2 regions of the Pseudomonas sp. H3_E07 genome follow, and region 1 is predicted to be linked to the other one. Evidence: predicted binding sites of a transcription regulator. Region 1 holds the regulator's gene; the other holds the start of a gene.
The links. The regulator FliA, encoded in region 1, starts transcription of late flagellar genes. The targets are predictions, from matches to a motif close to CTAAAGTTTNNNNNNNNNNNGCCGNTAA.
Positions count from the first base shown of each region.

Region 2: a site for FliA is predicted at 8,806-8,833, ahead of AB4O08_RS06810 (flagellar protein MotY). Genes of this name have one in related genera too.

Region 1 covers NZ_CP162795.1:4,536,657-4,551,866, reverse strand. Annotated here, with positions in the region: gene yegS (lipid kinase YegS) at 1-573, opposite strand, end outside; gene AB4O08_RS20925 (DUF2802 domain-containing protein) at 1,137-1,529, opposite strand; gene AB4O08_RS20920 (chemotaxis protein CheW) at 1,530-2,012, opposite strand; gene AB4O08_RS20915 (CheW domain-containing protein) at 2,094-2,882, opposite strand; gene AB4O08_RS20910 (ParA family protein) at 2,882-3,670, opposite strand; gene motD (flagellar motor protein MotD) at 3,722-4,609, opposite strand; gene AB4O08_RS20900 (flagellar motor protein) at 4,625-5,365, opposite strand; gene AB4O08_RS20895 (protein-glutamate methylesterase/protein-glutamine glutaminase) at 5,365-6,492, opposite strand; gene AB4O08_RS20890 (chemotaxis protein CheA) at 6,541-8,748, opposite strand; gene AB4O08_RS20885 (protein phosphatase CheZ) at 8,760-9,548, opposite strand; gene AB4O08_RS20880 (chemotaxis response regulator CheY) at 9,567-9,941, opposite strand; gene fliA (RNA polymerase sigma factor FliA) at 10,110-10,850, opposite strand; gene fleN (flagellar synthesis regulator FleN) at 10,847-11,680, opposite strand; gene flhF (flagellar biosynthesis protein FlhF) at 11,787-13,103, opposite strand; gene flhA (flagellar biosynthesis protein FlhA) at 13,116-15,210, opposite strand, start outside.
Region 2 covers NZ_CP162795.1:1,475,067-1,490,276, forward strand. Annotated here, with positions in the region: gene apbC (iron-sulfur cluster carrier protein ApbC) at 1-761, opposite strand, end outside; gene metG (methionine--tRNA ligase) at 933-2,984, shown strand; gene rsxB (electron transport complex subunit RsxB) at 3,199-4,152, shown strand; gene nth (endonuclease III) at 4,218-4,856, shown strand; gene AB4O08_RS06795 (PA3496 family putative envelope integrity protein) at 4,964-5,146, shown strand; gene AB4O08_RS06800 (response regulator transcription factor) at 5,231-5,863, opposite strand; gene AB4O08_RS06805 (argininosuccinate synthase) at 6,487-7,704, opposite strand; gene AB4O08_RS06810 (flagellar protein MotY) at 7,834-8,742, opposite strand; gene pyrC (dihydroorotase) at 8,899-9,945, shown strand; gene rnt (ribonuclease T) at 9,942-10,613, shown strand; gene AB4O08_RS06825 (peroxiredoxin) at 10,720-11,322, opposite strand; gene AB4O08_RS06830 (bacterioferritin-associated ferredoxin) at 11,567-11,785, shown strand; gene bfr (bacterioferritin) at 11,987-12,457, shown strand; gene grxD (Grx4 family monothiol glutaredoxin) at 12,527-12,865, opposite strand; gene AB4O08_RS06845 (molybdopterin oxidoreductase family protein) at 12,943-15,051, opposite strand.

The sequences.
Region 1 (15,210 bases):
CAGGGCGAGCAACTCGCCTTTCCAATGGAAGTCGGGGCCGTCCAACTCGGCGTAGGCGGCCTTTAGCTCGCTGAACCGCGTCAAACCCGTGAACAGGTAGGCGGCGCCGCCCAGGACCTTCTTCAAGTCTTCAGAGGTATTGGCCGTGACTTGGCTGCCGAAACCGCCGGTGGCCATGTTGAGGAAGATTTGCCCGCCGACCTGGCCAAGGTCGATGGCCCTTGGCGGCACATCCAGCAGTGCCAGGGCCTGGGCGGGTTCCAGCGGCACGCCGGCAGCCTTGGCGAAGTCGTTGGCGGTGCCCAGGGGCATCAACACCAGGCTGGCGTCAGTCTTGGCCTGGGCCATGGCTTCGGCTACGTCGCGCAAGGTGCCGTCGCCGCCGCCGGCAATGATGTGGGTGTAGCCGTCGGCCAGGGCTTCGCTGACCAGACGTTGGGCATCGCCGCCTTCCCAGGTGACCCGCACGGCCAGCTCCCCACCCTGCTCGCGCCGGGCCTGCACGGCGGAGCGTACGTCCTCGTTGAGGGCTTGCTTGCCGTGGAGGATCAACAGGGCTTTGGGGGTGGTCATGGGTGGGTTACTCCTGGATTCAAAGGTGCTCGGAAGATGTGGACCTTTGGCGAGGAAAAAAAAGCCATCGAATGGGAAAATAATTGGATGATTGAGTACATATCCGTTTTTTGGGTAACGGCTGCTTAGGGTGCCGCCCTTACGGCGGGTCACTTTTGGAAAAGAGCCCCAACACTCGGTGTGCCCGTAATCCGACAGTGATTTGGGGGGCGCCAAAGATCAAAAACAAAGCCAGAGCCAGAGCAGATTGATATCTACCTGATATAGGAGATCTAAATTGTGGGAGCGGGCTTGCTCGCGAAAGCGGTGGATCAGTTAGCCATGTAATCGCCGACACGCCACCTTCGCGAGCAAGCCCGCTCCCTCATTTGAAACTGAGACCGGCTTCCAGAAACCGGTCGGCTACTAGGCCGCCGCGCTTCTGCTTGTGATCTAAGGCGCCCCGTCAAACGCGCAGGCCGAACGCACGCTTTGGAGTGAGGGCACACCGAGCCGAGGCGAGGTGCCGAATGTTGGGGCGGAACCAATAGCAGCCGTTACCCAAATAATGGATATGCACTCAATCAGCTCTTATGCAGCTTGCTCATCAATTGCGCCTCAGCCTGAGTCAACCCACACGACTGCGTCAGCTCATCCACCGTAGCCCCCATCCCCACCAGCTTGGCAGCCTGGGCAAACGAAAGACTCGAAGGATCCCGCTGCTCGATCTGCGCCAGCTTGTCCGGCAACGGCGCAAGAATCGCGCGCAGTTCATGCACCTCATCCCCCACCCTCACCGCACTCTGCTGGTAATGATCGACCCGCTTCACCAACTCAAGCACGCGCCGGTCACGCACAGCATCACGCTCAGCCTGCTGCAACAACCATTCGCGCTGCTGACGCACATAGCGCAACAGAAACGCCAAGGTCCCGGCCCACAACAGGGCCAGGACGATCACCGCAGCTTCAAGGAACAATCAGATGCTCTCCAGTTCCGACCATTCTTCTTCGCTCATCATCTTGTCCAGCTCAACCAGAATCAACAGTTCGTTGTTCTTGTTGCACACGCCCTGGATGAACTTGGCCGATTCCTCGTTGCCCACGTTCGGCGCGGTTTCCACTTCCGATTGGCGCAGGTAGACCACTTCCGCGACGCTGTCGACCATGATCCCGACCACTTGCTTGTCGGCTTCGATGATGACGATACGCGTGTTGTCGCTGACTTCGACCGTGCCCAGGCCAAAACGCTGGCGGGTGTCGATCACCGTCACCACGTTGCCGCGCAGGTTGATGATGCCCAGCACATAGCTTGGCGCACCGGGAACCGGAGCGATCTCGGTGTAGCGCAGCACTTCCTGCACGCGCATCACGTTAATACCGTAGGTTTCGTTGTCCAGTTTGAAGGTAACCCATTGCAGGATCGGATCATCCAAACCTTGTGCGGACGCTGACTTGTTCATATCTCTGACCCCTTCAAATGCCGATGTAGGCGGCGTGTGTACTTCTATTGGCCGCACGCGCGTGCGGCCCTTATTGTCCAATCAACTGCGTTTGTTCACTGGCATCGCCTTAACGGCACCGCTGGCGATCAACTCGGCCAGTTCGGCGACGTCGAGCAAAGCGCACATATGTTCGATCACGGTGCCCGCCAGCCAAGGCCGTTGGCCTCGGTGGCTGCGCCATTTGATTTCGTTCGGGTCCAGGCGCAACGAGCGGCTGACTTGATGCACCGCCAACCCCCACTCGTAGCCCTGCACCGAGATCACGTATTGCAAGCCTTGGCGGAAGTCGTCGCGGTAGCGGTCGGGCATCACCCAGCGCGCGGTGTCCAGGACTTTCAGGTTGCCGGCCTGGCTGGGCAGGATGCCAAGAAACCACTCCGGTTGCCCGAACAACGGCGTCAGCTCCTGACCCTCCAGGGAGTAGATCGAGCCCAGGCACACCAGCGGAACTGCCAGGGTCAAGCCGGCGACGTCGAACAGCAGGCACTCGAACGGTTCGGCAGCCCAGCTCGGGCGGTCATCACCGGCCACCGGCGGCGGCGTGATGCTCGGCGGCAGGTGCACTTCCACCACTGGCTCGACCACGGCAGGGGCAACCACCACCGGCGCCACCTGCGGTGTCATCGGCACCACGCTTCGCGCATCCCGGGCTTGTTCTTCCAGCACCGCCAACTGGAATTCATCCAGTACGGCTTCTGGTTCAACAGCCGGTTCCAGTACCAGGATCGGTTCCGGAAATTCTTGCGCGGTCGCATCCTGCAACAAGGCATCCAGGTAGGATTCCAGTGCCAGTTGCGGCCGGGTCTTGAGTTCTACGGGACGGTTCATCACGCCACCTGCGCCACAAGTTGCTGCGACAGCAGGTGCTTGAGCAACGCACGGTAGGCCAGTACGCCGCGGCTTTTCGAGTCGAATTGCGACGGCGCGAGGCCGGCACGGCTGGCGTCACGCAGGCGCGTGTCCACCGGGATGTAGCCGTTCCAGATGGTGTCCGGGTAGGCATCGCGCAACACGCGCAGGGTGCCGAGGGAGGCCTGGGTACGCCGGTCGAACAAGGTCGGCACGATGCTGAACGGCAGCGCCTGTTTGCGCGAACGGTTGATCATCGCCAGGGTGCTGACCATGCGCTCCAGGCCTTTGACGGCCAAGTGCTCGGTTTGCACCGGGATCACCAACTGCTGGCTCGCCGCCAAGGCATTGACCATCAACACCCCCAGCAACGGCGGGCTGTCGATGATCGCGTAGTCGAAGTCCTGCCACAGTTGCGCCAGGGTCTTGGCGATCACCAGGCCCAACCCGCTCTGCCCCGGCGACTGGCGCTCAAGGGTGGCCAGGGCGGTGCTGGACGGCAGCAGGGAAATGCTTTCGTTACTGGTGGGCAGCAGCAGTTGCCCAGGCAAATCGGCCGGTACGCTGCCTTTGTGCAGGAACAGGTCGTAGTTGCTGTGTTCCAGCGCGTCCGGGTCATAGCCGAAATAGCTGGTCATGGAGCCATGGGGGTCCAGGTCCACCACAACCACGCGCTTGCCCGCCTCGGCCAGCAAGCCGGCTAAGGCGATAGAAGTGGTGGTCTTGCCGACTCCACCTTTTTGATTGGCAACTGCCCAGACTCTCATTCGGTTGGTTCCTCCCGGCAGGCACAGGCGCGACCGAGACATTGCATAGGGTTATTGAGCCGGCGACGGAGAATTGACGGCGCTCTGACGAACCGGCGGTTTTACAGGGGGCGGTGCAGTTTGTGTGCCAGCCCGCTTCAAGGCCGCATCCGGTGTTGCATTGGCGGTGCCGGTGCCAGTCAGGCTGCGACGCACATCCAGGTTGCGCGACACCACCAGCACCACCCGACGGTTCTTCGCGCGGCCCTCTGCCGTCGCGTTATTGGCCACCGGCTGGAACTCGCCATAGCCCACCGACGCCAGGCGTCCAGGGTTTATGCCCTGCATCGCCAACATGCGCACGATGCTTGAAGCGCGCGCCGAGGACAGCTCCCAGTTGGTCGGGTACTGCGCGGTGCTGATCGGGAAATTGTCGGTGAAGCCTTCGACATGGATCGGGTTTTCAAACGGCTTGAGGATCGCCGCCACCTTGTCGATGATGGTAAACGCTTGATCGCTCGGCAACGCGTCGGCGCTGGCAAACAGCAGGCTGGAATTGAGCTCGATCTCCACCCACAACTCGTTGCCGCGCACGGTCATCTGGTTGGAACTGATCAGGTCGCCAAACGCTGCGCTGATGTCATCGGCGATGCTTTTCAGCGGATCACTGGTGCCACCCACCCCGGCAGCGGTTTCATCGCTGTCGTTGACCAGCGGCTTGGCCGGGGTCACGGTCTTGGGTCGCTCCTCGCCGATGGGAATGGCCTTGAGCGAGCGGTCGGCGTCGTTGAACACGCCGATCAAGGCCTGGGAAATGACCTTGTACTTGCCTTCGTTGATCGACGAGATGGAGTACATCACCACGAAAAAGGCGAACAGCAGGGTAATGAAGTCCGCGTAGGACACCAGCCACCGCTCATGGTTGACGTGTTCTTCAGGCTCGCGACGGCGACGGCTCACAATGCATACCTCCCATCAATCCATGAAGCCCTGGAGCTTCAATTCGATGGAGCGCGGGTTCTCGCCCTCGGCAATCGACAAAATACCTTCCAACAACATTTCGCGGTAACGCGACTGGCGCATGGCGATCGACTTGAGTTTGCTCGCCACCGGCAACAACACCAGGTTGGCACTGGCCACGCCGTAGATGGTGGCGACAAACGCCACGGCAATACCGCTGCCCAGTTGCGAAGGGTCGGCCAGGTTGCCCATCACGTGGATCAGGCCCATCACCGCACCGATGATGCCGATGGTCGGCGCATAACCGCCCATGCTTTCAAAGACTTTGGCGGCGTTGATGTCGCGGCTTTCCTGGGTATAAAAATCCACTTCCAGGATGCTGCGGATCGCTTCCGGCTCGGCCCCGTCCACCAGCAATTGCAGGCCTTTGCGCGCGTAGCTGTCCGGCTCGGCATCGGCCACGCCTTCCAGCCCCAGCAGGCCTTCCTTGCGCGCGGTGAGACTCCAGTTGACTACACGGTCGATGCCGCCCGGCAGGTCGACACGTGGCGGGAAGATGATCCACACCAGAATCTGCATGGCACGCTTGAACGAGCTCAGGGGCGATTGCAACAACGCAGCACCCACGGTGCCACCGATCACGATCAGCGCCGCCGGGCCGTTGGCCAAGGCACCGAGGTGGCCGCCTTCAAGGTAGTTGCCGCCAATGATCGCGACAAACGCCATGATGATGCCGATCAGGCTCAGGACATCCATCAGAGGCAGGCCTCTACCAGATGCTTGCCGATGTCGTCCAGGCTGTAGACAGCGTCAGCCAGGTCGGCCTTGACGATGGCCATGGGCATGCCGTAGATCACGCAGCTGGCTTCGTCCTGGGCCCAGATGGCGCTGCCGCCTTGCTTGAGCAGGCGCGCGCCTTCACGGCCGTCGGCGCCCATGCCGGTGAGCACCACCGCCAGAACTTTGTCGCCGTAGGACTTGGCCGCCGATCCGAAGGTGATATCCACGCATGGCTTGTAGTTCAGGCGCTCGTCACCCGGCAGGATTTTGATCGCGCCACGGCCGTCCACCATCATCTGCTTGCCACCCGGCGCCAGCAGCGCCAGACCCGGACGCAGGATGTCGCCATCCTCGGCTTCCTTGACGCTGATGCGGCACAGTTTGTCCAGGCGCTCGGCAAAGGCCTTGGTGAACGCAGCGGGCATGTGCTGGATCAGCACGATCGGCGCCGGGAAGTTGGCCGGCAACTGGGTCAATACGCGTTGCAGGGCAACCGGGCCGCCCGTGGACGTACCGATGGCGACCAGCTTATAGGCTTTGCGCTTGGGTGCAGGCGAATACGCCGCCGCAGGTGCAGCCGTACGTACCGGCGGCGCCGCAGGCCGTGCAACCGGCGCAGGCGCCGGGCGACTATACGAAGAACTGGTGGGAGCAGCAGGCGCAGCAACGGGTGCTGGCGCAGGCGCACTGAACAGGCTACGACGGTTACTGCGCGAAATGCTGTGCACCTTCTCGCACAGCATCTGCTTGACCTTCTCGGGGTTGCGCGAGATGTCTTCGAAATTCTTCGGCAGAAAATCCACCGCGCCGGCGTCCAGCGCATCCAGGGTGACCCGGGCGCCTTCGTGAGTCAGCGAGGAGAACATCAACACCGGGGTCGGGCAACGTTGCATGATGTGCCGGACTGCCGTGATGCCATCCATCATCGGCATCTCGTAGTCCATGGTGATCACGTCCGGTTTCAACGCAATGGCTTGATCAATCGCCTCTTTGCCGTTGGTGGCCGTACCGACCACCTGGATGCTTGGATCGGCGGAAAGAATTTCCGAGACGCGGCGACGGAAGAAACCCGAATCGTCCACCACCAGGACCTTGACTGCCATAAACACTCCGTTAGGCGGGGCGGGCACTACCGCCCTGCCCCACCAGAATCAAATACGCCGAGCGGCGTAACGCTTGAGCATGCTCGGAACATCGAGAATCAGCGCGATCCGGCCGTCACCGGTAATGGTCGCACCCGACATGCCCGGGGTTCCCTGCAGCATTTTGCCCAAAGGCTTGATGACCACTTCTTCCTGGCCCACCAGTTGATCGACCACGAAGCCGATGCGCTGGGTGCCCACCGAAAGAATCACCACATGGCCTTCGCGCTGCTCTTCATGCTTGGCCGATGCCACCAGCCAGCGCTTGAGGTAGAACAGTGGCAATGCCTTGTCGCGCACGATCACCACTTCCTGGCCGTCCACCACATTGGTGCGCGACAGGTCGAGGTGGAAGATCTCGTTGACGTTGACCAGCGGGAAAGCGAAGGCCTGGTTGCCCAGCATCACCATCAGGGTCGGCATGATCGCCAAGGTCAACGGCACCTTGATGACGATCTTCGAGCCCTGGCCCTTGGTCGAGTAGATGTTGATCGAGCCGTTGAGCTGGCTGATCTTGGTCTTCACCACGTCCATGCCGACGCCACGGCCGGACACGTCGGAAATCTCGGTCTTGGTCGAGAAGCCCGGGGCGAAGATCAGGTTGTAGCACTCGCTATCGGTCAGGCGGTCGGCGGCGTCCTTGTCCATCACGCCACGCTTGACCGCGATATTGCGCAATATCGCCGGGTCCATGCCCTTGCCGTCGTCAGTGATCGACAACAGGATGTGGTCGCCCTCTTGCTCCGCCGCCAGGATCACTTTGCCGTTGCGGGACTTGCCCGAGGCTTCGCGTTCTTCCGGGGTTTCCACACCGTGGTCGACAGCGTTGCGCACCAAGTGGACCAGCGGGTCGGCCAGGGCCTCGACAAGGTTCTTGTCGAGGTCGGTTTCTTCACCCACCAGTTCTAGGTTGATTTCTTTCTTCAACTGGCGTGCCAGGTCACGAACCAGGCGCGGGAAGCGGCCGAAGACTTTCTTGATCGGCTGCATCCGGGTTTTCATCACGGCGGTCTGCAGGTCGGCGGTCACCACGTCGAGGTTCGACACGGCCTTTTGCATGGCTTCATCGCCGCTGCTCAGGCCCAGGCGCACCAGGCGGTTACGCACCAGTACCAGTTCGCCGACCATGTTCATGATGTCGTCCAGGCGTGCGGTATCAACGCGCACGGTGGTTTCGGCTTCACTGGCGGGTTTATCGGCAACCGGTGCGGCGGCGGCACGTGCCGGAGCTGGTGCGGCAGCCGGCGCAGGTTTGGCCGCTGGTGCAGGGGCAGGCGCTGCAGCTTTGGCGGCAACCGGAGCAGCCGTGGCAACCGTCGCCGCTGGGGCCACTTCGCTGAACTTGCCCTTGCCGTGCAGTTCGTCCAGCAGCGATTCGAACTCATGATCGGAGATCAGGCCGTCGCCGGCCGGTGCTGCACTGGCCGCGGCAGGCGCTGCGGCCGTGGCGGCGACTTCCGGCAAGGCGTCGGCCACGAAGGTGCCCTTGCCGTGCAGTTGGTCGAGCAACGCTTCGAATTCGTCGTCGGTGATATCGGTGTTGGCATTGGCGGTCGGTGCTGCCGGCGCTTCCGACACAGCGGCAGGTGTCACGGCGTCGGCCGCGAACTGGCCTTTGCCATGCAACTGGTCAAGCAGGGATTCGAACTCAGCGTCAGTGATGTCTTCGCTGGTTGGCGCGGCAACAGCCGCAGCCGGTGCTTCTGCCTCGGCCTTCACGGCACTGAGGGAGTTAAGCAACTGCTCGAATTCGCTGTCGGTCACATCCGGCTCGGCCTCAGCCACTGGCTCGGGTGCTGCTTCTGCTACCGGCGCAGCCGACAGGTCGGCGGGCTCCGCATAACGTGCCAGCGCAGCCAACAGTTCCGGAGTGGCCGCGGTGATCGGGGCACGTTCGCGGACTTCGCTGAACATGCCGTTGACCGCATCCAGTGCTTCGAGAATCACGTCCATCAATTCCGAATCAACGTGACGCTCACCCTTGCGCAGGATGTCGAACACGTTCTCGGCAATGTGGCAGCATTCCACCAGCTCATGGAGCTGGAGGAAGCCGGCGCCCCCTTTTACAGTGTGAAAACCGCGAAAAATTGCATTGAGCAGGTTCGCATCATCCGGTCGGCTTTCCAGCTCGACCAGTTGCTCGGACAACTGCTCTAAAATTTCGCCGGCCTCTACAAGGAAATCCTGAAGGATTTCTTCATCGGCGCCGAAGCTCATGTGGGTGCTCCTTAGAAGCCTAAACTGGATAACAGGTCATCAACATCATCTTGACCCGATACAACGTCTTCACGTTTATCGGCATGAATCTGCGGACCTTCACCCTTGGCGAGATGTTTTTTTGGATCTTTTTCCGAGAGGATCGCTTCGCGGTCATGTTCAATGCCGGCAAAACGGTCAACCTGGCCTGCCATAAGCACCAATTTGAGCAAGTTGCTTTCCACTTCGGTGACCAACTGGGTCACACGCTTGATCACCTGACCGGTGAGGTCCTGGTAATCCTGGGCGAGCAGAATGTCGTTGAGGTTGCTGGAAACCGTGCGGTTTTCCTGCTCGCTGCGTGACAAGAACCCTTCGACCCGACGCGCCAACTCACGAAACTCTTCAGCGCCGACTTCGCGGCGCATGAAACGGCCCCAGTCGTTGCTCAGGGCCTGGGCTTCGTTGGCCATACCGTTGACCAGAGGCGTGGCGTTTTCCACCAGGTCCATGGTGCGGTTGGCCGCTGCCTCAGTCAGCCTGACCACATAGGACAGGCGTTCGGTGGCATCAGTGATCTGCGAGATTTCCTCAGCCTGGGGCATGTGTGGGTCAATCTGGAAATTGACGATCGCACTGTGCAGCTCGCGTGTGAGCTTGCCCACTTCCTGGTACAGGCCGCGATCACGGGTCTGGTTGAGCTCATGGATCAACTGCACCGCGTCGCCGAACTGACCTTTTTCAAGGCTTTCGACCAACTGGTGAGCATGCTTTTTCAGGGTCGACTCGAAGTCGGCCTGCGATGATTCTTTATGCTCCATAGCTCCCCCGTGGCAGCATCAATGACCGATGCGGTCGAAGATTTTTTCAATCTTCTCTTTCAAGGCCAATGCAGTGAATGGCTTGACCACGTAACCGTTTACCCCAGCTTGGGCGGCTTCGATGATCTGCTCACGCTTGGCTTCGGCGGTCACCATCAGCACAGGCAGGCCGCGCAGCTTTTCGTCAGCACGTACGTGGCGCAGCAAGTCGATACCGGTCATGCCCGGCATGTTCCAGTCCGTTACCAGAAAGTCGATGCTCCCGCTGTTGAGGATCGGAATGGCCGTAATGCCGTCATCCGCCTCGACCGTGTTAGTGAACCCAAGGTCACGCAACAGGTTTTTTATGATCCGCCGCATCGTTGAGAAGTCATCAACGATGAGGATTTTCATGTTCTTGTCCAATTCGACCTCCAAGCAGTCTTAAACGCGCCCAGCACCTGGACGCGCCATTTCAATCAACAGGCATTACACAAAAAGGACTGCCGAGGGCACCACGGGTCGAACCCGCGAAGGCTGGTCGCCCTCACGGTCTCGTCTGCAGTGTCCCCACACTGCCTGTCAGCGCGCTCGCCACTCTCCCAAACGCCCCCGCAAGCGGGCTGCGCACTGGCTGTGCAACTGGCTGACCCGCGACTCGCTGACCCCCAGGACCTCACCGATTTCCTTGAGGTTCAGCTCTTCGTCGTAGTACAACGCCAACACCAGTCGCTCACGCTCCGGCAAATTGGCAATCGCGTCCGCCAACGCCCCCTGGAAACGCTCATCTTCCAGGTCACGCGATGGCTCCATATGAGCGCTCGCGCCGTCCTCGTGCAGCCCTTCGTGTTCGCCGTCCTGCAACAGGTCGTCGAAACTGAACAGGCGGCTGCCCAAGGTATCGTTCAAAATCCCGTAGTAATCGTCGAGACTCAATTGGAGTTCGGCCGCAACTTCGTGATCTTTAGCGTCGCGACCGGTTTTTGCTTCAATTGCGCGAATTGCGTCACTGACCATGCGCGTATTGCGATGCACCGAACGCGGCGCCCAGTCACCTTTACGCACCTCATCAAGCATCGCACCACGGATACGGATCCCCGCATACGTCTCGAAACTCGCGCCCTTGCTCGCGTCATATTTGGTCGACACTTCGAGCAGGCCGATCATGCCCGCCTGGATCAGGTCTTCGACCTGGACGCTGGCCGGCAGGCGTGCCAGCAGGTGGTAGGCAATGCGCTTGACCAAGGGCGCGTAGCGCTCGATCAACTCGCCCTGACTGTCACGGGCAGACCTCTTGTAAGCGTTGTAGCCAGTCGCTGTCATAGCACGGGTCCTGCGCTCGTCTGATGCACCAATCGCTCGACGAAAAACTCCAGATGCCCCCGTGGGTTGGCGGGCAACGGCCAGGTATCGACCTTCTGGGCAATAGCCTTGAACGCCAATGCGCACTTGGAACGAGGGAACGCTTCGTAGACTGCACGCTGCTTTTGCACAGCCTTGCGCACACACTCGTCGTAGGGCACTGCGCCGACGTATTGTAAGGCGACATCGAGGAAACGATCCGTGACCTTGGTCAACTTGGCGAACAGGTTGCGCCCTTCCTGCGGGCTCTGGGCCATGTTGGCCAAGACGCGGAAGCGGTTCATGCCGTAGTCACGGTTAAGCAGTTTGATCAGGGCGTAGGCGTCGGTGATCGAGGTGGGTTCGTCGCAGACCACCAGCAACACTTCCTGCGCGGCGCGCACGAAGCTGACCACGGACTCGCCGATCCCGGCGGCGGTGTCAATCACCAGCACGTCGAGGTTATCGCCGATATCACTGAACGCCTGGATGAGGCCGGCATGCTGCGCCGGGCTCAGGTGCACCATGCTCTGGGTGCCCGAGGCAGCCGGCACGATGCGGATGCCACCGGGGCCCTGCAGCAGCACATCGCGCAGCTCGCAGCGGCCCTCGATCACATCGGCAAGGGTATGTTTGGGCGTCAGCCCCAGCAGAACGTCGACGTTCGCCAGGCCCAGGTCAGCATCCAACAGCATGACGCGACGGCCAAGCTCTGCCAGGGCCAGGGACAAATTCACTGACACGTTAGTTTTCCCGACGCCACCTTTGCCGCCGGTCACCGCGATCACCTGTACGGGATGCATGCTGCCCATTTTATTTCTTTACCTTGTCTTGCTTAGACGCAGGCTACATGGCTTGGCCGCGTGAATCGCTTGCAGACCATCGATGTAGATACATTTCACGGTGTTCATCCTGCCCTCAACCGACCCGTTTTGCCGGGTTGTGATAAAGGTCGGCGAACATATCAGCCATCGCTTCCTCGCTAGGCTCTTCTTGCATTTGCACGCTGACTGCACGGCTGACCAACTGATGACGGCGCGGCAGATGCAGATCATCCGGGATCCGCGGCCCGTCGGTCAGGTAAGCGACCGGCAATTCATGACTGATGGCCAGGCTCAACACCTCGCCCAGGCTCGCGGTTTCGTCGAGCTTGGTGAGGATGCAACCGGCCAGGCCGCAGCGTTTGTAGCTGTGATACGCAGCGGTAAGAACCTGTTTCTGGCTGGTGGTTGCAAGCACCAGGTAGTTTTTCGATTTGATGCCACGTCCGGCCAGGCTTTCAAGCTGCATGCGCAATGCCGGGTCGCTGGCTTGCAGGCCGGCGGTATCGATCAATACCACGCGTTTGCGCAGCAGCGGGTCGAGGGCGTTGGCCAGGGACTGGCCCGGGTCGACGTGAGTCACCGATACATTGAGAATACGGCCCAGCGTCTTGAGCTGCTCCTGGGCACCAATACGGTAGCTGTCCATGCTCACCAGCGCGATATTCTGTGCGCCGTATTTGAGTACGTAACGGGCCGCCAGCTTGGCCAGGGTGGTGGTCTTGCCCATGCCGGCAGGGCCGACCATGGCGATCACACCGCCCTCTTCCAATGGTTCGATTTCCGGGGTAACGATCATCCGTGCCAGGTGGGCCAGCAACATGCGCCAAGCCTGGCGAGGCTCTTCGATTTCGGTGGTCAAGGCCAGCAGGTCGCGGGACAACGGGCCGGACAAGCCGATACGTTGCAGGCGCCGCCACAGGTTGGCCTGTTGCGGCTTGCTGCCTTGCAGCTGGTTCCAGGCCAACGAGCCAAGCTGCACTTCCAGCAGCTCACGCAGGCCATTGAGTTCAAAGCGCATCGAGTCGAACACCCGCTGGTCAACCGCAGGCGCCGGAGCAGGCGCAGCAGGACGTGGCGGTTCTTTGAAGGTCGGCTCGACCAGCGGCTCGGAAGCGGTCAGCGGCAGGCCGGCGAACAACTGGCGATTAGTGGTGGCATCGCTGTCGCCGCGCATGCTCAGTTCCGCCTGGGCCGAGACAATGCGTGAAGCAGTCTTGCGCAGCTCGTCTTCGAGCTCCATGTTCGGCACACGCGGCGCCAGGGCCTGGGGGGTGTAATCCAGGGCAGCCGTCAGCTCGACACCGCCGGCAATACGACGGTTTCCGATAATCGCGGCGTCAGCGCCCAGCTCATCACGAACCAGTTTCATGGCCTGACGCATATCGGCGGCGAAAAAACGCTTCACTTGCATAACCCACTACCCTCAGCCATTGGGGCCTACTGTCGCGACGATAGTCACTTGCTTGTTGTCAGGAATTTCCTGATAAGCCAAAACGTGCAAATTCGGTACTGCCAGGCGTCCAAACCGCGACAACATCGCCCGGACGGGGCCTGCCACCAGCAGAATCACCGGTTGGCCCTGCATTTCCTGGCGCTGTGCGGCGTCGATCAACGAACGCTGCAGCTTCTCAGCCATGCTTGGCTCCAGCAGAACGCCCTCTTCCTGGCCTTGTCCTGCCTTCTGAATACTATTGAGCAATATTTGTTCCAACCTTGGTTCCAAGGTGATCACAGGCAGCTCGGAGTCAAGCCCTACAATGCTTTGGACGATTGCACGCGACAATCCGACGCGCACCGCGGCCACCAGGGCGGCAGTATCTTGACTCTTGGCGGCATTGTTGGCGATGGCCTCGGCAATGCTGCGGATGTCCCGTACCGGCACCTGTTCGGCCAGCAATGCCTGCAACACCTTGAGCAACTGCGACAGCGACAGCACACCCGGCACCAGCTCTTCGGCCAGTTTCGGCGACGCTTTGGCCAGCAAACCCATCAATTGCTGGACTTCCTCATGGCCAATCAGCTCATGGGAGTGCTTGTACAGGATCTGGTTGAGGTGGGTGGCGACCACGGTGCTGGCGTCCACCACGGTGTAGCCGAGGGATTGTGCCTGGCTGCGCTGGCTGATTTCGATCCACACCGCGTCCAGGCCAAAAGCCGGATCTTTGGCGGTAATACCGTTGAGGCTGCCGAACACCTGCCCTGGGTTGATCGCCAGTTCGCGGTCTGGGTAGATCTCGGCTTCGGCCAAGATCACGCCCATGAGGGTCAGGCGATAGGCACTCGGAGCCAGGTCGAGGTTGTCGCGGATGTGCACGGTGGGCATCAAAAAGCCCAGGTCCTGGGACAGCTTCTTGCGCACGCCCTTGATCCGCGCGAGCAATTGGCCGCCCTGGTTGCGGTCCACCAGCGGGATCAGGCGGTAGCCGACTTCCAGGCCGATCATGTCGATCGGGGTCACGTCATCCCAGCCCAGCTCCTTGGTTTCCTGAGCGCGGGCCGGGGAAGGCAGCAGTTCCTGTTGGCGCGCGATCTCTTGCTGGGCCTGGACCTTGACCGCATTCTGCTTTTTCCAGAACAGGTAAGCACCGCCAGCCGCCATGGCTGCCATGCTCAGGAACGACACGTGGGGCATGCCCGGTACAATACCCATGATCGCCATGATGCCCGCCGCCACGGCCAAGGCCTTGGGCGAGGCAAACATCTGCCGGCTGATCTGCTTGCCCATGTCTTCGGAGCCCGAAGCACGAGTCACCATGATCGCCGCAGCTGTAGATAACAACAGTGATGGCAATTGCGCCACTAAACCGTCACCGATGGTCAGCAGGGCGTACACCTTGCCCGCATCGCCGAAGGTCATGCCGTGCTGGAAGATACCCACGGCCATACCGCCGATGAGGTTGATGAACAGAATCAGCAGGCCGGCGATGGCATCACCGCGCACGAACTTGCTGGCACCGTCCATGGAACCGTAGAACTCGGCTTCCTGGGCCACTTCCAGGCGGCGCGACTTGGCTTGGTTCTGGTCGATCAGTCCGGCGTTGAGGTCAGCGTCGATCGCCATCTGCTTGCCGGGCATCGCATCGAGGGTAAAACGCGCGCTCACCTCGGAAATCCGCCCGGCGCCCTTGGTTACTACCACGAAGTTGATGATCATCAGGATCGCGAACACCACGATACCGACCACGTAGTTACCGCCGATCACCACCTCACCGAAGGCCTGGATCACCTTACCGGCGGCAGCGTGACCGTCCTGACCGTGGAGCATGACCACACGGGTGGACGCGACGTTGAGCGCCAGTCGCAGCAGGGTCGCCACCAGCAGAATGGTCGGGAATACGGCGAAATCCAAGGGCCGCAGGGCGTACACGCAGACCAGCAGTACCACGACGGAAAGGGCAATGTTGAAGGTGAAGAACACGTCCAGCAGGAACGGCGGCATCGGCAACATCATCATTGCCAGCATCACCAGCAACAACAACGGCACACCCAGATTGCCTCGCGAGAGGTCAGTCAGGGTC
Region 2 (15,210 bases), 3.1 Mb from region 1:
ACGCCTTTCCTTGCGTCGAGCAACGCCAGGTCCTGGGGCGTGGTGACGATCACCGAACCGGCCACCGGGACTTTCTGTGCCAGGGTCAGCTGGATATCACCCGTGCCTGGCGGCATGTCGATCACCAGGTAATCAAGGTCGCCCCAGGCGGTCTGGGTGACCAATTGCAGCAAGGCGCCGGAGACCATCGGTCCGCGCCAGACCATCGGCGTGTTGTCATCGGTGAGGAAGGCCATGGACATCACTTCCACGCCCAGGGACTCGATCGGCACGAACCACTTCTGGTCCTTGACCTTCGGTCGGGTGCCCTCGGCGATGCCGAACATCACGCCTTGGCTAGGGCCGTAGATATCCGCGTCGAGAATGCCCACGCGTGCGCCTTCACGGGCCAGGGCCAGGGCCAGGTTGGCGGCCGTGGTGGATTTGCCCACGCCGCCCTTGCCGGAGGCCACAGCCACCACGTTCTTGACGTTGGCCAGGCCCGGGATCTGCGCCTGGGCCTTGTGCGCGGCGATTACGCATTGGATATCGACCTTGGCCGAACGCACGCCGTCCAAGCCTTCGATGGCCATCTGCAACATCTGCGCCCAGCCGCTCTTGAACAGGCCGGCGGCGTAGCCCAGTTCCAGCTGGACCGACACCTGGTCGCCCTGGACGTCGATGGAACGCACACAGCCGGCACTGACCGGGTCCTGGTTCAAATAGGGGTCGGTGTATTGGCGAAGCACGGCTTCCACCGCTGCGCGATTGACGGCGCTCATGGGCTACTCCCGAAAAAGACTGACTGAAACAGGCGGCTATCCTAACCGTTCCAGCGGCGTAACGGCATGCTTTCGCAGGTCAGGAAGATTCTGAAACAGCGTCACGGGGTGAAATATATTTCCCGGCGCTTTATAGTGGCCGACCTCCGTTTCATCAAGTAGCCGAGCCCCATGTCCGAGCCACGCAAGATCCTCGTCACCAGCGCCCTGCCCTATGCCAATGGTTCCATCCATCTTGGCCATATGCTTGAGTACATCCAGACCGATATGTGGGTGCGCTTCCAGAAGCATCGCGGCAATCAATGCATTTATGTCTGCGCGGACGACGCCCACGGTTCGGCCATCATGTTGCGCGCCGAAAAGGAAGGGATCACCCCGGAACAACTGATCGCCAACGTGCAGGCTGAACACAGCGCCGACTTTGCCGAGTTCCTGGTGGATTTCGACAACTTCCATTCGACCCACTCCGAAGAAAACCGCGAGCTGTCGAGCCAGATCTACCTGCGCTTGAAAGAAGCCGGGCATATCGACCAGCGTTCGGTGACCCAGTATTTCGACCCGGAAAAGAAAATGTTCCTGGCCGACCGCTTCATCAAGGGCACCTGCCCGAAATGCGGCACTGAAGACCAGTACGGCGACAACTGCGAGAAATGTGGTGCGACGTACGCGCCCACCGAACTGAAGAACCCCAAGTCGGCGATCTCTGGCGCCACCCCGGTGCTCAAGGACTCCCAGCACTTCTTCTTCAAGCTTCCGGATTTCCAGCAGATGCTGCAAACCTGGACCCGCAGCGGCACCTTGCAGGACGCCGTCGCCAACAAGATCGCCGAATGGCTGGACGCCGGGCTGCAGCAGTGGGACATCTCCCGCGATGCGCCGTACTTCGGCTTCGAGATCCCGGGCGAGCCGGGCAAGTACTTCTACGTGTGGCTGGACGCGCCGATCGGCTACATGGCCAGCTTCAAGAACCTCTGCGATCGCACGCCGGAGCTGGACTTCGACGCGTTCTGGAACAAGGACTCCACGGCCGAGCTGTACCACTTCATCGGCAAGGACATCGTCAACTTCCACGCACTGTTCTGGCCGGCGATGCTTGAAGGTTCGGGCTACCGCAAGCCGACGGGCATTGCGGTACACGGCTACCTGACGGTCAACGGCCAGAAGATGTCCAAGTCCCGTGGCACCTTCATCAAGGCGCGCACCTACCTGGACCACTTGTCGCCGGAATACCTGCGCTATTACTACGCTTCCAAGCTGGGTCGTGGCGTCGATGACCTCGACCTGAACCTGGAAGACTTCGTGCAGAAGGTCAACTCGGACCTGGTCGGCAAGGTCGTCAACATTGCCAGCCGTTGTGCCGGATTTATCCACAAGGGCAACGCAGGCCTGCTGGTGGCCGAGAACGCTGCGCCGGAACTGACCGACGCTTTCCTGGCCGCCGCACCCAGCATTGCCGATGCTTATGAAGCCCGCGACTTTGCCCGCGCCATGCGCGAGATCATGGGCCTGGCCGACCGCGCCAACGCCTGGATCGCCGACAAGGCGCCGTGGTCGCTGAACAAGCAGGAAGGCAAGCAGGCGGAAGTCCAGGCGATCTGCGCCACGGGTGTCAACCTGTTCCGCCAACTGGTGATCTTCCTCAAGCCGGTGCTGCCGCTGCTGGCTGCCGACGCCGAGGCGTTCCTCAATGTGGCGCCACTGACCTGGAACGATCACGCTACCTTGCTCAGCAACCATCAGTTGAACGAGTTCAAGCCACTGATGACCCGCATCGACCCGGTCAAAGTCCAGGCCATGACCGACGCTTCGAAAGAAGACCTGGTCGCCAGCCAGACCGATACCGGTTCGGCTGCACCCGTTGGCAATGGCGAGTTGGCCAAAGACCCGATCTCTGCGGAAATCGACTTTGACGCTTTCGCCGCGGTGGACTTGCGTGTCGCGCTGATCGTGAAAGCTGAAGCCGTGGAAGGTGCCGACAAGCTGCTGCGCCTGACCCTGGACCTCGGTGGCGAGCAACGCAACGTGTTCTCCGGGATCAAGAGCGCTTATCCGGACCCGTCCAAGCTCGATGGTCGCCTGACCATGATGATCGCCAACCTCAAGCCTCGAAAAATGAAATTCGGCGTGTCCGAAGGCATGGTGATGGCGGCCGGCCCTGGTGGGGAAGAGATCTACCTGCTCAGCCCTGACAGCGGCGCCAAGCCGGGTCAGCGCATCAAGTAATCCTGCAAGGTCTGTAGGTGTGGTTGTGGTGAGCGGGCTTGCCCGCGCTGGGTCGCGAAGCGGCCCTACACCACGCACCCGGTTCTATCTGTAAAACCGCGCTGGCAATGATAGGCTGCTCTGCAGCCCATCGCGGGGCAAGCCCGCTCGCCACAAGAACGCTCAACCACGCACTAGGCCCAGTTTGCTTAACCGGCATGCCCATGATCACAGCATGAACCTCATTCAACGTATCGACGCGCTGCTGCCTCAGACCCAATGCGGCAAATGCGGGCACCCAGGCTGCAAGCCTTACGCCGAGGGTATTGCTCAAGGCGAAGCGATCAACAAGTGCCCGCCTGGCGGCCAGGAGACGCTTGCAGGTCTTGCGCAATTGCTGCGCGTGCCGGTGCTGGAACTCGATACCAGTCGAGGAGAAGCCCCGGCACAGATCGCCTATATCCGCGAAGCCGAGTGCATCGGCTGCACCAAGTGCATTCAGGCCTGCCCGGTGGACGCCATTGTCGGCGCCGCCAAGCTGATGCACACGGTCATCGTCGATGAGTGCACCGGTTGCGACCTGTGCGTCGCGCCCTGCCCCGTTGACTGCATTGAAATGCGCCCGACAACCACCGTACTGATCGTGGGAGACCTGACCATCACAGATCAGCAACGCCATGAGCGCAGCCTCAAACGCGACCGGGCAAGGCGGCGTTATGAGCAACGTAATGCGCGGCTGCAACGGGAAGAAGCGCAAAAGCTTGCTGAACGCGTGGCTCGGGCCAAACGCTCAGTGCCGGTTTTACCTGTGCAGGCGGCTACAGCACAGGATGCGGCGATAAAAAAAGCCAAAATTGCGGTCGCTATGAGTCGCGCCCAACTGCATAAATCCTTGAAGGCCTTCGGTCACCCTCCCACCTTTGAACAGCAGTCACAGTTGATCGTCTTGCAGCAGCAGTTCGAAGCGGCAGAACACGCGCTGACGGCCCTGGAGCTGGGCACCAAAACGAAGGCAGCGGGTACAGCGGTGAGTACTGGCGACCTGAAACGCGCCAAAATCCAACTGGCGATGCGCCGCGCGGAATTGAAGAAGGCCAAGGACTTGAACGCCAGCCCGCAGCAACTGGCCGAGGCGCAACACCACTTAGACGAGGCGCAGCGCCAAGTGGATGCCCACAGCAACACCTGACCTGCATAACCTGCTGTGTGTCTTGTTACAATCCCGCCGATAGACTGCCAGGAAAACCCCACCCCATGAACGCCGCAAAACGCCTGGAAATTTTCCGCAGGCTCCACGAAGACAATCCAGAACCCAAAACCGAACTGGCCTACACCACGCCGTTCGAGTTGCTGATTGCGGTGATACTGTCGGCTCAATCCACGGACGTCGGCGTGAACAAGGCCACGGCAAAGCTCTATCCCGTGGCGAATACCCCCGAAGCGATCTATGCCTTGGGGGTGGACGGGCTGTCGGAGTACATCAAGACCATCGGCCTGTACAACAGCAAAGCCAAGAACGTCATCGAAACCTGCCGCTTGTTGGTGGAGCTGCACGGCAGCGAAGTACCGCAAACCCGTGAAGCCTTGGAAGCGCTGCCTGGCGTCGGCCGCAAAACCGCCAATGTGGTACTCAACACCGCGTTCCGGCAACTGACCATGGCCGTGGACACCCATATTTTCCGGGTCAGCAACCGCACCGGCATCGCCCGTGGCAAGAACGTGGTGGAGGTGGAAAAGCAGCTGATGAAGTTCGTGCCCAAGCCGTATCTGCTGGACTCCCACCACTGGCTGATCCTTCACGGACGCTATGTTTGCCAGGCGCGCAAGCCACGCTGCGGCAGCTGTCGCATCGAAGACCTGTGCGAATACAAGGACAAGACGTCCGACGATTGACGGATCATTGGTTTTCCCAATCAGTCGATTGAAAAAATCTTTTTTACCGGATCATGGATTATCGTTATAAGGAGCGCCAACGGCAGTCTTAGCCCGGAGTGAACCTTATGAGCACTGGCAAAGAGCAACTGGAAGTGGAAGACGACCTCGTTGAGTCGGACGACGATGTAGCAGAGGCACCTGAGGCAGAGGTCGCCAAGACCAATTTGAGCAAACGCCGTACTATCGATAATCTGCTGGAAGAACGACGCTTGCAAAAACAGCTGGCCGATTACGACTTCGATTTCTGATCGAGCGATCGACAGCCGGAAGCCTCCTTCACGGAGGCTTTTTTCTGCCGGTTACCCGGGCAATGCGCTGTACGATGTCCTCCTCTATACCAAGCCGTTACGCTGGGCCAGTTCGATCAGGTCCACCAGCGAACGCGCATTGAGCTTGAGCAGCAAACGCGTCTTGTAGGTGCTCACGGTCTTATTGCTGAGGAACATGCCGTCGGCAATCTCCTTGTTGGTCCTGCCCCGCGCCAACTGCTGCAATACCATCATTTCCCGCCCGGAGAGGCGCTCGACCATATCGGCCTCGCTGGCATTGCCCATGGTGGAGCGTACCGAGTTGAGCGCCTGGTTCGGGAAGTAGCTGTAGCCCGACAAGACCGCCTTGATGGCACTCAGCAACTCGGTGAGGTCCTGTTGCTTGCACACGTAGCCCGCAGCCCCCGCCTGCATGCAGCGCATGGAAAAATGTCCAGGTGCCTGGGACGTCAACACCAGCACCTTGAACGGTGCAGGCTGCTTGGTAGAAGACAGTCGACAAATAACTTCCAGCCCATCAAGTTTTGGAATCCCGATATCCAGTATCACAATATCCGGCATATGCTCCCGTGCAAGTTGCAACGCATCGACACCGTTATCGGTCTCGGCAACGACCTCATAACCATGACGCTCCATTAGCATACGCACAGCAAGACGAATGACGGGATGATCATCCACGATCAGCACTTTATTCATGAGAAAGTCCAATTTCGCTGTTCGAATTATTTAGAGCAAGCACAATAGCCTAGTCGTTTCCTAGTTGGCATAGCGTTCCCCCCCAAGCAACAGCAAGCAGAGACCCACCCCACAGCGATAAAAGAATTGCCCTACAAAAAAACGCCATCTCGGAGGCATCCGGTTTTATGGAGCCTTTCAGACCTTTCCGGGGACTTACATACTTTGAGTGAAATATCCTTGGCTTATAGGGGGTTGGGTAAACGTGCCGCACATGACTCTCAGGAAATGCCCCTTGCCTCTCGCTTGCAGCGGGGAAAAACGGCCAGAACGATCTGTCTGCTTTAGTTCCATTCAACATATTTTTTTACATCCTTGATTCCTACAGACTATTCAGTGTTTTGCATCTTCGCCGCACTTGTATGAGTGAATTATCTGTAAGACCAGTTCCTACAAAGATGTAAAAAATTCATTCCCCCTACAAACTTTCAACAACAATTCATTCAAACCCACCGTTGATAAAGATTTCGAGAAAAAATATCCACACCTGTTTAAACGTCATAAACATCAAAAGACGATACAAAACCACAGGCAAAAAAAATGGCCCCTTGAACAAGGGGCCATTTTTCATAACACGCTGAGACTTAGAACAGCGAGCGACCTTTGTTGGCTGCAATGCGCATGCGCAATGCGTTCAACTTGATGAAGCCTGCTGCGTCTGCCTGGTTGTAAGCACCGCCGTCTTCTTCGAAGGTGGCGATGTTGGCGTCGAACAGCGACTCGTCAGACTTGCGACCGGTCACGATCACGTTGCCCTTGTACAGCTTCAGGCGCACGACGCCGTTCACGTGGACCTGGGAGGCGTCGATCATCTGCTGCAGCATCAGACGCTCAGGGCTCCACCAGTAGCCGGTGTAGATCAGGCTGGCGTACTTGGGCATCAGCTCATCTTTGAGGTGAGCCACTTCGCGGTCCAGGGTGATGGACTCGATGGCGCGGTGGGCGCGCAGCATGATGGTGCCGCCTGGGGTTTCGTAGCAGCCGCGGGACTTCATGCCCACATAACGGTTCTCGACGATGTCGAGACGGCCGATACCGTGTTCACCACCAATACGGTTCAGGGTCGCCAGCACGGTGGCCGGGGTCATCTCGACGCCGTCCAGCGCGACGATGTCGCCGTTGCGGTAGGTCAGCTCCAGGTATTGCGGCTTGTCGGGCGCGTTCTCCGGGGAGACGGTCCACTTCCACATGTCTTCTTCGTGCTCGGTCCAGGTGTCTTCCAGCACGCCGCCTTCATAGGAGATGTGCAGCAGGTTGGCGTCCATCGAGTACGGGGACTTCTTCTTGCCGTGACGTTCGATCGGGATTGCATGCTTTTCAGCGTAATCCATCAGCTTTTCACGGGACAGCAGGTCCCATTCACGCCAAGGGGCAATCACTTTCACGCCTGGCTTGAGTGCATAGGCACCCAGTTCGAAACGTACCTGGTCGTTGCCCTTGCCGGTAGCGCCATGGGAAATGGCGTCGGCGCCGGTTTCGTTGGCGATTTCGATCAGGCGCTTGGCGATCAGCGGACGTGCGATGGAGGTACCCAGCAGGTACTCGCCTTCGTAGACGGTGTTGGCGCGAAACATCGGGAAAACGAAATCGCGGACGAACTCTTCGCGCAGGTCGTCAATGTAGATCTCTTTCACGCCCATGGCTTGCGCCTTGGCACGTGCAGGTTCGACCTCTTCACCCTGACCCAGGTCAGCGGTGAAGGTCACCACTTCACAGTTATAAGTATCCTGCAGCCACTTGAGGATCACCGAAGTGTCCAGGCCGCCGGAATACGCGAGAACGACCTTGTTTACGTCGGCCATGCCATCACTCCACGGGGTTGTACGGAAAGGCGTCGATTCTACCGACCAAAACCGTGGATTTACAGGGGCGCGACAGCAAATGAAGATAAAGCGACAGATTATGTCGAGCGGGCGACCGATGGTCGCACCTTATGACGTGTGCGCGGCGTTACTGGGACCGGTGGCCTGAGGCGCCGGTTTCTCGGGGGCTGCCACGCGTTCAAGCTGGATATTCACGCGCCGGTTGCGTGCCCGGTTGGCCGCATTGGTGTTGGGCGCCAGTGGGTAGCTTTCGCCGTGGAACCGCAGAGTGATCTGCGATTCCGGGATTCCATTGGCCTTGAAGTAGTCCATGACCGCCAGGCCGCGACGGCGCGAGACGTCGCGATTGGTGAGGCGGTTGCCACTGTTGTCCGAATGGCCGTTCAACTCGATATGGTTGACGGTCGGGTCGGCTTTCATGAACGCGAGGATCACGTCGAGTTTCTTCTTGGCGGCCGCGTCCAGCTCGATCCCGCCACCGGGGAAGCCGACTTCGGTCTGTTTCACCTGGTCATAATTCATCGGCAACAGCTTGGCGGTACACAGTTGGTAATCGTTGTAGGCCTTGTTGAACTTGACCGGCAGCAGGCGGATTTCCGAATAGCCACCTTCACGCCCATAGTGCCGCACGGTCGGGCTGCGCCCTTCCAGCAAGCCGTTGAAAAGACGCCCGGCCTGGGCCTGGGAACTGTTGAACAATACGTCGCCACTGCCGGCACGTACGGCGCCGAGGTTGATATCACCCCGCCCCGGCTGCCACGGCGCAGCGGCCGCCAGCAACGTGGCCGAACCGGCACCCAGCGAGCCGTTGTAGGCTTTCAGACGAAACGTCGCCTGCTCGCCGGCCCGGCGCACGAACTCACCCGAACCGAAATCGGTGATCGGCTGGGTCAGTCGGCACTCAAACTGATCGCCTTCCACCTTCCACTCAATATTCTCCAGACGCGTCTGGAACGTGAGGGCCATTGCAGGGAGGCTGGCGAACACACTGAGCAGGGCTAGATATTGCTGGCGCACGGGAGGCTCCATTGGTTTCTACAACACTTCAAAGCGTCATACATCGATAAGGCATACCCCAGGCTATCGGTTGCATCCTGCAAAACTTGATAGCGAGTGCCTGATAGAGTCTTTTCCGGTAGCATTCCCACCAGATTGACCCGCCTGGAATCCCCAATGTCCGACCGCCTGACCCTGCTGCGTCCCGACGACTGGCATATTCATCTTCGCGATGGTGCTGCGTTACCCCACACCGTGGCCGATGTAGCGCGCACGTTTGGCCGCGCCATCATCATGCCTAACCTGGTACCTCCGGTGCGTAATGCCGAGCAAGCCGATGCCTATCGCCAGCGTATCCTCGCTGCACGACCGGCCGGCAGCCGCTTCGAACCGTTGATGGTGCTCTACCTCACCGACCGCACCCAGCCCGAAGAGATTCGTGAGGCCAAGGCCAGCGGTTTCGTGCACGCCGCCAAACTGTACCCGGCCGGCGCGACCACCAACTCCGACTCCGGCGTGACCAGTATCGACAAGATCCTGCCGGCGATCGAAGCCATGGCCGAAGTCGGCATGCCGCTGCTGATCCACGGTGAAGTCACCCGTGGCGACGTGGACGTGTTCGACCGCGAGAAAATCTTCATCGACGAGCATATGCGCCGCGTGGTCGAGTTGTTCCCGACCCTCAAGGTGGTGTTCGAGCACATCACCACTGCCGATGCCGTGCAGTTCGTCAGCGAGGCCTCGGCCAACGTCGGCGCGACCATCACCGCGCATCACCTGCTGTACAACCGCAACCACATGCTGGTGGGCGGGATTCGGCCGCACTTCTATTGCTTGCCGATCCTCAAGCGCAACACCCACCAGGTGGCCTTGCTGGATGCGGCGACGAGCGGCAATCCGAAGTTCTTCCTCGGCACCGACTCCGCCCCTCACGCCGTGCACTCCAAAGAAGCGGCGTGTGGTTGTGCCGGCTGCTACACCGCCTATGCAGCGATCGAGTTGTACGCCGAAGCGTTCGAACAACGTAACGCCCTGGACAAGCTTGAAGGCTTCGCCAGCCTCAACGGCCCGCGTTTCTACGGCCTGCCGGCGAACACCGACCGCATCACCCTGGTCCGTGAAGACTGGACCGCCCCTGCCAGCCTGCCGTTTGGCGAGCTGACTGTCATCCCGCTGCGCGCCGGTGAAACACTGCGCTGGCGCCTGCTGGAGGAAAGCAAGTGAGTGAAGACCATTACGACGACGAACACGAGCACAGCGGTGGCGGTTCCCGTCACCCGATGGCCGAGCGGTTTCGTGGCTATCTGCCGGTTGTCATCGACGTAGAAACCGGTGGTTTCAACTGCGCTACCGACGCACTGCTGGAAATCGCCGCGACCACCATCGGCATGGATGAACAGGGTTTCGTGTTCCCGGAACACACCCACTTCTTCCGCGTCGAGCCGTTCGAAGGCGCGAATATCGAAGCCGCCGCTTTGGAATTTACGGGCATCAAGCTCGATCACCCACTGCGCATGGCAGTGAGTGAAGAAGCGGCACTGACCGACATCTTCCGTGGCGTGCGCAAGGCGTTGAAAGCCAATGGCTGCAAACGCGCGATCCTGGTCGGCCACAACAGCAGCTTCGATCTGGGCTTCCTGAACGCCGCCGTGGCGCGGCTGGACATGAAGCGCAACCCGTTCCACCCCTTCTCCAGCTTCGACACGGCCACCCTCGCCGGCCTGGCGTATGGCCAGACCGTGCTGGCGAAAGCCTGTCAGGCAGCCGGTATCGACTTTGACGGCCGTGAGGCCCACTCGGCTCGCTACGACACCGAGAAGACCGCCGAGCTGTTCTGCGGCATCGTCAACCGCTGGAAAGACATGGGCGGCTGGGAAGACTTCAACGACTGAGCAAAGCTCGTGTGGTGAGCGAGCTTGCCCCGCTCACCACGGGTCATACCCCGCACATAAAAAAACCGGCCTTCTCAGGCCGGTTTTTTTGTACCTCGAACCAGGCTTACAGCTTGCCAGCGTTCTCGGTCAGGTAAGCGGCAACGCCTTCTGGCGAAGCGTTCATGCCTTTGTCGCCTTTTTTCCAGTTGGCTGGGCAGACTTCGCCGTGCTCTTCGTGGAATTGCAGGGCGTCAACCAGTCGGATCAGCTCTTCCATGTTACGGCCCAGCGGCAGGTCGTTGATGATCTGGGAGCGGACAACGCCCTTGTCATCGATCAGGAACGCGCCACGGAAAGCCACGCCGCCTTCGGACTCAACGTCGTAGGCCTTGGCGATGTCGTGCTTCATGTCGGCAGCCATGGTGTATTTGACTTTGCCGATGCCACCATCATTGATGGCGGTGTTGCGCCAGGCGTTGTGGGTGAAATGGGAGTCGATGGAAACCGCTACCACTTCAACGTTGCGCGCCTTGAAATCGTCCATGCGGTGGTCCAGAGCGATCAGCTCCGAAGGGCAGACGAAGGTGAAGTCCAGCGGGTAGAAGAACACCAGGCCGTATTTGCCTTTGATGGCTTCAGACAGTTTGAAGCTGTCTACGATTTCGCCATTGCCGAGGACGGCTGGGACGTCGAAATCCGGGGCTTGTTTGCCGACGAGTACGCTCATTGGATATCTCCTGATGTAGGGGTGACGATTGAAGTAAAAGGACCGGCCCCGAGTCTGCCGTGAATAAGCGACAGCCCTGTGACGCAGTCACGCTTCGTGAAGATCGACCATCATACACTGAAAAAACCGTTCGTCAGTGAGGGCGCGATGCCAGCAAATACCCTGCGAATCCACTTTGACAATCATTCTCGTTAACATTAAGATCCATCGCACTTAAGCCTTAAACCCGCGACGGTTCTCCCTTATGTATGTGTGCCTCTGTACTGGCGTCACCGACGGACAAATCCGCGAAGCAATCTATGAAGGTTGCTGCAGCTACAAGGAAGTGCGTGAAACCACCGGCGTTGCCAGCCAGTGCGGCAAATGTGCCTGCCTCGCCAAGCAAGTGGTACGGGAAACCCTGACGCAGCTGCAGACAGCCCAGGCCGCGATCCCCTATTCAGCAGAATTTACACACGCCTGATTTGGCGTGTTTTAAAGAACCGGACTTAGTGTCCGGTTTTTTTATGCCCGCAATTCAATTAGTTAGCGTCAAGACGCGGAACACAAACATTCTTATTCCGATTAATTTTCATTTATTATTCAATAACTTAGGTTTGACACTAGGGGTTTCGCCGCTCAAACTCCGCCCTATACACAGCTATTACAGGGCAGGACCCCAGTCATGAAAGGCGACATCTCAGTCATCCAGCAACTCAACAAAATCCTTGCCAATGAACTGGTCGCGATCAATCAGTACTTTCTGCATGCGCGCATGTATGACGATTGGGGCCTGGAAAAGCTGGGCAAGCGTGAATACAAAGAATCCATTAAGGCCATGAAAGACGCGGACGCGCTGATCAAGCGCATCCTGTTTCTGGAAGGCCTGCCGAACGTGCAGGACCTGGGCAAGCTGAACATTGGCGAGCACACCCAGGAAATGCTCGGCAGTGACCTGGGTTTCGAGCGCAAGAGCCACAGCGACCTCAAGGCCGCCATCGCTCACTGCGAGACCAAGGGCGACTTCGGTAGCCGTGAGCTGCTGGAAGACATCCTGGAAGACCAGGAAGAACACATCGACTGGCTGGAAACCCAACTGGGCCTGATCGACAAAGTCAGCCTGGAAAACTACCTGCAATCGCAGATGGGTGAATAACCCCGTCGCTCACAGGTACAAAAAAGCCCCGCTCTCTCACGAGAAGCGGGGCTTTTTATTGCCGGCGAATCAAGCGTCGGTCTTGGCTGCCGCGTTTGCCGCTGCATCTTTGATCAACGCCTGCAACGAACCATCAGCGGCCATTTCAGTGATGATATCGCTACCGCCGACCAGCTCACCGGCTACCCACAGTTGTGGGAAAGTAGGCCAATTGGCGTACTTCGGCAGGTTGGCGCGGATTTCCGGGTTTTGCAGGATATCCACGTAAGCGAATTTTTCGCCACACGCCATGATGGCCTGGGACGCCTTCGCGGAGAAACCGCACTGAGGAGCGTTTGGTGCGCCCTTCATGTAAAGCAGAATGGTGTTGTTGGCAATCTGCTCTTTGATCGTTTCGATGATATCCATGGAACACCTCGGCTGGAACTTTGCGACTCACAGGTCGGCACGGTGGCGCATTGTAACGCAAAATTCCAGCGTGGTGCTCAGGCGGCTGCTACCTGCACGGGCACGCCATTCAAGGCGGCATTGCCCGACAGCTCGTCCAACTGCCGTTCGTCGGTCAAATCGTTGGCACTCGCCCCCGGCTGCCCGCTGGCGATCGTCATCTGCACGCCTGGGCGCCCATGGCCCCAACCGTGGGGCAGGCTGACCACACCGGGCATCATGTCCAGGCTGGCCACCACTTCCACTTCGATCATGCCGATGCGCGAACTGACACGTACCCGCTGGCCATCGCTCAACTGCCGACTGGCCAGGTCATCCGGATGCATCAGCAATTGATGGCGCGGCTTGCCCTTCACCAGCCGGTGATAGTTATGCATCCAGGAATTATTACTGCGCACATGCCGGCGGCCGATCAGCAGCAGTTCGTCGACCACAGGCACCGGTTGCGCGGCAAAGCGCGCCAGGTCGGCGAGGATCACCGCGGGTGCCGCTTGCACCTTGCCGTCAGCGGTTTTCAAACGCGCGGAAAGGTTGGGTTGCAGCGGCCCAAGGTCCACGCCGTGCGGGTGATCCGCCAGCATGGCCACGGACAACTTGTGGCTGGATGCATCACCGTACACCCCGGCGCGCAGGCCGAAATCGATCATGTGCGAAGGCGGCATCGTTGGCTTGAGCGTCGCGCCAGTCTGCGCGGCAAACGCCTGGGCAAGGCCGACAAAGATCTCCCAGTCATGCAGCGCGCCCACCGGTTTGGGCAGAATCGCCCGGTTGAAACGGGTGACATTACGCACCGCAAACATATTGAAGGTGGTGTCGTAATGGTCGTTTTCCAGCGCCGACGTGGAGGGCAGGATCAGGTCGGCGTAGCGCGTGGTCTCGTTGATATAGAGGTCGATGCTGACCATGAACTCCAGACCATCAAGGGCTTGTTCCAGTTGCCGGCCATTTGGCGTCGACAACACCGGATTACCCGCCACCGTCACCAATGCACGGATTTGTCCATCACCTTCGGTAAGCATTTCTTCAGCCAAAGCCGACACAGGTAACTCGCCACCGTACTCCGGACGCCCGGAAACCCGGCTTTGCCAGCGATTGAAATGACCGCCACCGGTCGATGCCACCAGGTCCACCGCCGGCGTGGTGCACAGTGCGCCGCCGACACGGTCAAGGTTACCCGTCACCAGATTGATCAATTGCACCAGCCAATGACACAGCGTGCCGAATACCTGGGTCGACACGCCCATGCGCCCGTAGCACACAGCCTTGTCCGCTGCAGCAAAGTCCCGTGCCAACTGGCGGATCTGTTCGGCAGGCACCGCACATTGGCGGCTCATGGCCTCGGCGGTAAACCCGGCGATGGCAAGACGCACCTCCTCAAGGCCTTCAATGGCTAGATGGCTGTCGCGGGTCAGGTGCTCGCTAAACAAGGTGTTAAGCACCCCAAACAACAAGGCCGCATCCCCCCCAGGACGCACGAACAGATGCTGGTCGGCCATCGCCGCCGTCTCACTGCGCCGTGGGTCGACCACCACCACTTTGCCGCCCCGTGCCTGGATCGCCTTCAAGCGTTTCTCCACATCGGGCACGGTCATAATGCTGCCGTTTGACGCGAGCGGATTGCCTCCCAAAATCAGCATGAAGTCGGTGTGATCGATGTCCGGGATCGGCAGCAACAGGCCGTGGCCGTACATGAGGTAGCTGGTGAGGTGATGGGGCAACTGATCCACCGACGTCGCAGAAAACCGATTGCGCGTCTTCAACTGGCCCAGGAAGTAGTTGCTGTGGGTCATCAGCCCATAGTTGTGCACGCTGGGGTTGCCCTGGTACACCGCCACCGCATTCTGTCCGTGCCGCGCCTGAATGCCTGACAGCCGCTCGGCTACAAGCACAAAGGCGTCTTCCCACGCAATCGGCTGCCATTCGCTGCCGACTCGCAACAGGGGTTGGTGCAGCCGATCGGGATCGTTCTGGATATCCTGCAACGCGACGGCCTTGGGGCAGATGTGCCCACGACTGAAGCTGTCCTGGGCGTCACCCTTGATCGAGGTAATCGCCAGGCTGCCATCATCCGCTTGGGTGGTTTCCAGGGTCAGGCCACAAATGGCTTCACACAGATGGCAGGCACGGTGGTGGAGAGTCTTGGTCATGGCCAGTCTCTTTATAGGGGCTTTGATCCCACTATGGGTCGAGACCGACGTGGGCGCCACCAACGTTCGTCCCGTGAATCGACCAGCATCAGGCCTGACCATGGCCAAGCGTGAGCAAATGTTTCAAAACCCGGCATACCGCCCTCTGAAACCGACGCT